One region of the Micromonospora sp. WMMA1976 genome, then DNA from elsewhere that is predicted to be linked to it. Evidence: riboswitches for the same ligand, from Rfam matches in the RefSeq annotation. Region 1 holds a riboswitch; the other holds the start of a gene.

The links. Region 1 has a riboswitch for cobalamin ahead of O7546_RS10955 (ribonucleoside-diphosphate reductase subunit alpha). Riboswitches for the same ligand answer to the same signal wherever they lie in the genome.
Region 2: linked by a shared signal. The riboswitch ahead of metE (5-methyltetrahydropteroyltriglutamate--homocysteine S-methyltransferase) and the one ahead of O7546_RS10955 (ribonucleoside-diphosphate reductase subunit alpha) in region 1 are both predicted to bind cobalamin.

The regions. Positions count from the first base shown of each region.
Region 1 covers NZ_CP114912.1:2,357,029-2,360,426, forward strand. The annotation lists gene O7546_RS10955 (ribonucleoside-diphosphate reductase subunit alpha) at 1-1,464, opposite strand, end outside; cobalamin riboswitch at 1,640-1,856, opposite strand; gene O7546_RS10960 (PrsW family glutamic-type intramembrane protease) at 1,976-2,791, shown strand; gene O7546_RS10965 (LysE family translocator) at 2,832-3,398, opposite strand, start outside.
Region 2 covers NZ_CP114912.1:3,931,493-3,934,890, forward strand. The annotation lists gene metE (5-methyltetrahydropteroyltriglutamate--homocysteine S-methyltransferase) at 1-1,854, opposite strand, end outside; cobalamin riboswitch at 1,970-2,189, opposite strand; gene O7546_RS18025 (beta-1,3-glucanase family protein) at 2,301-3,398, opposite strand, start outside.

The sequences.
Region 1 (3,398 bases):
CGGGTTGGACGCCGCCGCCTGCTCGGCCGGGTAGTAGTTGATGTCGATCACCCGGTCGAGGAACACCACAGCGGTGCGTACCGTGGCGCGCAGCCGCTCCCAGTCCACCCCGTCGGCGCTGACGTGTGCGCCGAGGTTCACCGAGCCGAGGTTGCACACCGCGGTCTCGGTGTCGTCGTTGACCTCCAGGATCTCCGTGCACAGGTTGGACAGGTGGATCACGTTGCCCGGCTCACCGGTCTGGTTGGACAGCCGGTTCGCGGCGTCCTTGAACGTCATCCAGCCGTTTCCGGTCTGCGCGAGCGTGCGCATCATCCGCCCGTACAGGTCCCGGGCCTTCACCGTGCGCACCGCGTTCTTCTCGGCCGCCCGGTACGCGGCGTCGAACGCCTCGCCGTACAGGTCGGGCAGCTCCGGGGCGTCCGACGGGTCGACGAGCGACCACTCGCCGTCGGCCTCGACCCGCCGCATGAACTCGTCCGGGATCCAGTTGGCGAGGTTGAGGTTGTGCGTCCGCCGGGACTCCTCGCCGGTGTTGTCCCGCAGTTCCAGGAACTCCTCCACGTCCGGGTGCCACGGCTCCAGATAGACGCAGGCCGCGCCCTTGCGCCGGCCGCCCTGGTTGACCGCTGCCACCCCGGCGTCGAGCGTCTTGAGGAACGGCACGATGCCGTTGGACCGGCCGTTCGTGCCCCGGATCAGCGCGCCCCGGCCGCGCACCCGCGACCAGGCGATGCCGATGCCGCCGGAGAACTTCGACAGCTTCGCCACCTGGTGGTACCGCTCGTAGATCGAGTCCAGCTCGTCGCGCGGCGAGTCGACCAGGAAGCACGACGACATCTGGGTGTGCCGGGTGCCGGAGTTGAACAGCGTGGGGGAGCTGGGCAGGTACGCGAGGCTGGACATCAGCCGGTAGAAGCCGACCGCCTCGCCGGGGGTGCGGGACAGCCCGCAGGCCACCCGCAGCAGCCAGTACTGCGGCGTCTCCACCACCAGCCGCGACTGCGGGTGCCGCAGCAGGTAGCGGTCGGCCACCGTGCGCAGTCCGAAGTACTCGAACCGCCTGTCGGCGTCCGGGTCCACGGCGTCGTCGAGCTTGCGGGCGTGCCGGGCCACGAACGCGGCCGTCTCGTCGCCGATCAGGCCCAGCCCGTGCGCGTACGCGATCGACTGGCTGAAGCTCGCCACGCCCTGACCGCGGACCTCCTTGTCCACGTACGCGGCCAGCAGCCTTGCTGCCAGCTTCGAGTACTGCGGCTCCTCGCCGATCAGCTCCGCCGCGGTCTGGATCGACAACCGGTCCAGCTCGGCGGTCGTCGCCCCGTCGTAGAGCCCGCTGATCGTCTTGGTGGCCACCCGCAGCGGGTCCACCTCGTCCAGGTCGGCGACCCAGCGCTCGACCGCCCGGACGATCTTGCCGACGTCCACCGGCTCGGTGTCGCCGTCCCGCTTGCGTACCCGCATCGCCGGCCGGCGGGCCTCGGACCCGCCGGTGGCGGACGGGGGACTCTCCTGCACGACAGTCATGACCTCTCCTCGCTGTCACCGTCTGGAGACGGCGGGAGACGCCAACGGGCACGGCGCGGCCGGCCCGGCTGCTGGCGTCGGTCGTCCCGCGCGACCTCCGGCCGCCGTACGCGGAGGCGTACGGCGCGCTGGCAGGTCTTCGGACTCGCGGGCCCGACCGGGGTCGCCGGTCGCCTACCGGCCGTCGCTTCCCAGGCCGGTGGCCCAGTGCTGTTGACGGCTGTCGTTCCCACTCACCGCTGCGGGGCAGTCCCGGATTCCCACCGGGTTCCCTCTTGCCTCGGCCCCGCCCCGGAGGGCTCGGCCGAACCAGCTGCGGCACCACCATATATGGCGGTGAGGGCTTGTGTGCAACACCAGATGTCGTGTCGGCGTGTCGGAATGATCTCACTGTCCACAGTGCCTACCCCCGATTCCGGCGCGACCCGGCGGGCGCGATACTCGGCGTATGGGGAATACCGGGCGCCGCTGGGCGTGGGTGGCGGTCCTGTTCGTCGGCGTCGGGCTTCACCTGCTGGTGCTGGAGACACTGGCCGGCACCGGGACCGTCACGTTCGTACCGGCGCTGATCGTGCTCGGCGCGTGCGTCGCGCCCGCCACGTTCCTGGCCTTCGCCCAGGGACGGCCGGCCCGCCGCCCGGTCCCCGGCTCCGTCGTCGGCGTCGCCGCGCTCCTCGGCGGCGTGGTCGGCGTGGTCGCCGCCGGCTGGCTGGAGTACGGCACGCTGCACCGCCTCGGCGTCCTGCCGATGGCGCTCGTCGGCCTGGCCGAGGAGACCGCCAAGCTGATCGTGCCGGCCGGCATCCTGCTGCTGTGGCGGCGGCACCCGTCCCCGGCGCAGGGCCTGGTGATCGGCGTGGCCTCCGGCGCCGGGTTCGCCGCGCTGGAGACCGTGGGGTACGCGTTCGCCGTCTTCGTCGGGTCGGAGGGCAACCTCGGCGCGGTCGAGCGGACGCTGCTGGTGCGCGGTCTCACCGCGCCCGCCGCGCACCTGGCCTGGACCGGGCTGACCGCCGCCGCGCTGTTCACGTTCGCCGCCGCGCCCGGCGGCCGGAGACTGGCGGCATTCCTGCTCACCTTCGCCGCCGCCGTCACGCTGCACACCTGCTGGGACACGTTCGGCACCCAGCCCGCGTACGTGTTCATCGGCGCCGTGTCGCTGGGCTGGGTGTTGCTGCGCCTGCACCTGGACCGCGAGCGGCCGCCCGCGTCCGGGACGCCGGTCGTGCCGGCATCCCGGGAGACGGCAGCGCGTGCCGGCTGAGCCGGGCGGCCGGCCCTCCGGCTCCGCGCCGCCCGGCACGTCAGCCGACGGCCAGCCGGACGCCGAGCGCGACGAAGGCGACAGCGCAGAGCCGGTCGACGCGCCGCGACCAGCGGCTGTCGCCCCACCGCCCGGCGAACCGGCCGGCGCCCACGCCGAGCGCCAGGTCCACGGCGAGCTGCACCGCGACGAACAGCGCCCCGAGCAGCACCAGCTGCGCCGCCACCGGGCCCGCCTCGGGCCGGACGAACTGCGGCAGGAACGCCACACTGAACAGGATCATCTTCGGGTTGAGCAGGTTCGTCAGCAGCCCGCGCCGGAACGCCCGCCCGGCGCCGCCGTCCGGGCGGTCCGCCGGGGCGCCGGGCCGGCCGGTGCCGCGCAGCGCCCGCAGGCCCAGCACGATGAGGTACGCCGCACCGGCCCACCGGATCGCGGTGAACAGCACCGGGGACGCGGCGATCAACGTGGCGAGCCCGGCCACCACGGCGGCGACGTGCACCGCTTCCCCGGCGGCGACCCCGAGCGCGGCCACCGCGCCCGCCCGCGGGCCGTACCGGGTGGCGTTCGCGAGCACGAACATCATGTCCGGCCCCGGGGTGAGCAT
Region 2 (3,398 bases), 1.6 Mb from region 1:
GACTGCCCAGTCCAGGTACGCCTTCTGGTCCGCCCTGCGCAGTGGCAGCGTCTCACGCAGCGCCGGCTCGTCGACCTGGATGACCCGGATACCGGCTGCCTCGAGATCACGGCACTCGTCGCGCAGGGCGAGCGCGACCTGGTCCGCGGTGTCTGCCAGTGGCTGGTCGCTGCGGACGAACGACCAGGCCAGGATCGTGACCGGGCCGGTGAGCATGCCCTTGACCGGCCGGTCGGTCAGCGACTGCGCGTAGGTGGACCAGTTGACGGTCATCGGTGCCCTGCGTGCCACGTCGCCGTAGATGACGGGCGGACGCACGCATCGGGAGCCGTAGGACTGGACCCAGCCGTGTTCGGTGGCGGCGAACCCGTCGAGCTGCTCGCCGAAGTACTGGACCATGTCGTTTCGTTCCGGCTCGCCGTGCACGAGCACGTCCAGACCCAGCCGCTCCTGAAGCCGGACGACGTGCTCGACCTCGGCGCGCATTCGCCGGGTGTAGGCGGTGTCGTCGAGGCGGCCGGCTCGATGCTCGGCACGCGCGCGGCGCAGCTCGTCGGTCTGCGGGAACGATCCGATGGTCGTGGTCGGCAAGGGCGGCAGATTCAGCCGGGCCTGCTGTGCCGCCGCTCGCTCCGGGTACGCGCCGCGCCGCCGGTCCCCGGCGCGCAGTGCGGCGAGCCGGCCGCGTACGGTGTCGTCGCGCCATGCGGCGGGGGTGGGCGGCAGCGGCTCGGGCAGGGACGTGGTGCCGTTGCGCAGCGCGCGGCCGAGCCGAACGACCTCATCAACCTTCTGCCGGGCGAAGGCGAGCCGCTGAACCAACGCCGGGTCGAGGGCGGTCTCGGCGGACAGGTCCTCCGGCACGTGCAGCAGCGAGCACGAGGTGGACACGGCGACGTGGTCGGCGAGGGCGGCAACGGCGGCACCAGCCGCAACGGCGGCGCGCAGGTCGGTACGCCAGACGTTGCGGCCGTCGACGAGGCCGGCCACGATCGTCTTGCCGCGCAGCGGTCCCGCACCGGCCAGCCGCCGCAGGTTGCCGGGCCCGGCCACCAGATCCACGCCGACCGCTTCGACCGGCGTGTCGAGCAGGGCGGGCAGCGCGTCACCGAGCTCGCCGAAATAGGTGGCGACGAAGATCGCCGGCCGCTGTTCCACCGCGCCGAGCCGGGTGTACGCCTCCCGCAGCGCGTCGATCTCGGCGGTGCTCCGGTCGGCGACGTAGGCGGGCTCATCCAGCTGCACCCACCGCACGCCCGCCGCGGCGAGGGATCGCAGGATGTCGGCGTACACGTCGACCAGGTCGGTCAACCGGTCGAACGGTTCGCCGCGCGCCTCGGTGGGCTTGGCCAGCAGCAGGAATGTGGCCGGCCCGACCAGCACCGGCCGGCTGTCGATTCCCAGCTCGCGGGCCTCACGGTACTCGCGCAGCGCCTTGTCGGGATTCGCCGCGAAGGCGGTGTCGGAGCCGATCTCGGGAACCAGATAGTGGTAGTTGGTGTCGAACCACTTCGTCAGTTCGAGCGCCGGCTCGGCATCGACGCCCCGGGCCATGGCGAAGTAGGTGCCGAGATCGCCGAGGCCGAGCCGGGCGAACCGGTGCGGGATCGCGCCGACGGCGACGGCCGTGTCCAGCACGTGGTCATAGTAGGAGAACGTGTTGGACGGGATCGCGTCCAGGCGCGCGTCGCGCAGCGTCCGCCAGACCTTCGCCCGTAGCGCGGCAGAGGTCGCCGCCAACTCCTCGGCGTCGATCCGGCCCGCCCAGTAGGCCTCGACGGCCTTCTTGAGTTGCCGGTTGCCCCCGATACGCGGATAGCCCAGCACGGTGCTCTGACCGAATGCGGTACTCATGGAGATCCCTTCCCTCGAAGCACACGAGGCCGATCGGGGCAGGGAGGGAAGAGGTACAGGCGGCGTACCGGCTTCCGCACCGGCCGTCCCGAGCGACCGTCGGCGGCGCACACCGGACGGTGCACGCGGTGCGGGCAGGTCTTCGGACTCGCGGGCGCGACCGGATCCACCCGGTCACCTACTGGCCGTCGCTTCCCAGACCTCACGGTCCAGTGCTTCGATGACGGCTGTCGTTCCCACTCACCGCTGCGGGGCAGTCCCGGACTCACACCGGGTTCCCTCTTACGACGCCACACCCGTCACGGGCACGGCGAACCAGCACCGTTGTTCATCGTATGGGGCGGTGAGCCGACGTGGCCGGCGCGTCCGCCCTGCGGGACGGCAAGCCGTCGCGGCGGGTGGCGGGAGCGACTCGCGGTCGGCCCCCGCCCTCGTCGCAGGGCCGGTCAGCCCTTGCGCCACTTCTGGTTGGCCGTGCCCCCGCAGTCCCAGAGCTGGAGCCTCGCGCCGTCGCCGCCGTTCCAGTCCTTGATGTCGACGCACTTTCCGGCCTGGAGGTTGACCAGGTCTCCGGCCGCGTTCAGGGTGAACTGCTGGGCGCCGGTGCCGTTGCAGGTGTAGAGCTGCACCGCCGCCCCGTTCGCGGTGGAGCCGGCGTCGATGTCCATGCACTTGTTGTTCTGGCTCTTGAGCGCCGTGCCGCTGAACGTCCACTTCTGCGCGCTGGTGTTGTTGCAGTTCCACATCTGCAGCGGCGCGCGGTCGACGAAGTTGGAGCTCGGCACGTCGATGCACTTGTTGTTCCAGTTGCTGACCACTGGCACCCCGGTGGCCGGGGTGCCGCCGCCACCGCCGGTGAACGGGCTGAGGATCAGTCCGGCCGAACGGGGGTCGCCGTCGTGCACCAGCGACTCGAATCCGCCGACGTCGTCGAAGGCGAACGCGTACGCCCGGCCGTCGGTCATGTTGGCGTGGATCAGGCGGGCGTACTGGTTGGTGGGGTTGCTGCGGTAGAAGTCGGCGGCGTTCGTGCTGGGCTGGGTGTCGATGGTCCCGAGTGTGCCGCGGTTGAGGGCGGCGCAGAGCGTACGCGAGATCGGGCCGACCACCTGGTCGTTCGGCGCGGGCAGGTCGCCGTCGCAGCCCCAGACGCTGGCCGAGGAGGGCCGGTTGAAGGAGGCGACGACCTGGCCGCTGCCGTCTGTGAAGGTCATGGTGTTGCCCGAGGTACGGCCGTAGTACCGGATGGCCGGCTGGTCGGCGAAGGGCGCCACGGTCAGGGTCTTCGTGGTGTACGCGTTCCACGCGGACGCGATGTACGAGTCCAGGTACGTGGTGCTGAGCAGGCCGGCCCCGGCCGCCTTGCCCGGAGCCAGGACGCGCAGCACGGTCCCGTCGGAGCGGGTGTGGACGGTGCCGGCCCAGCCCGGCTGCGCCCGGATCCCGTCGATGACCGCGTTGCGTCCGTTGGCCACCACGTCGCCGGTGCGCTTGGTGACGCCGTTGGCGCCGGTCACGGTGACCGCGTGCGGGATCGCGAACAT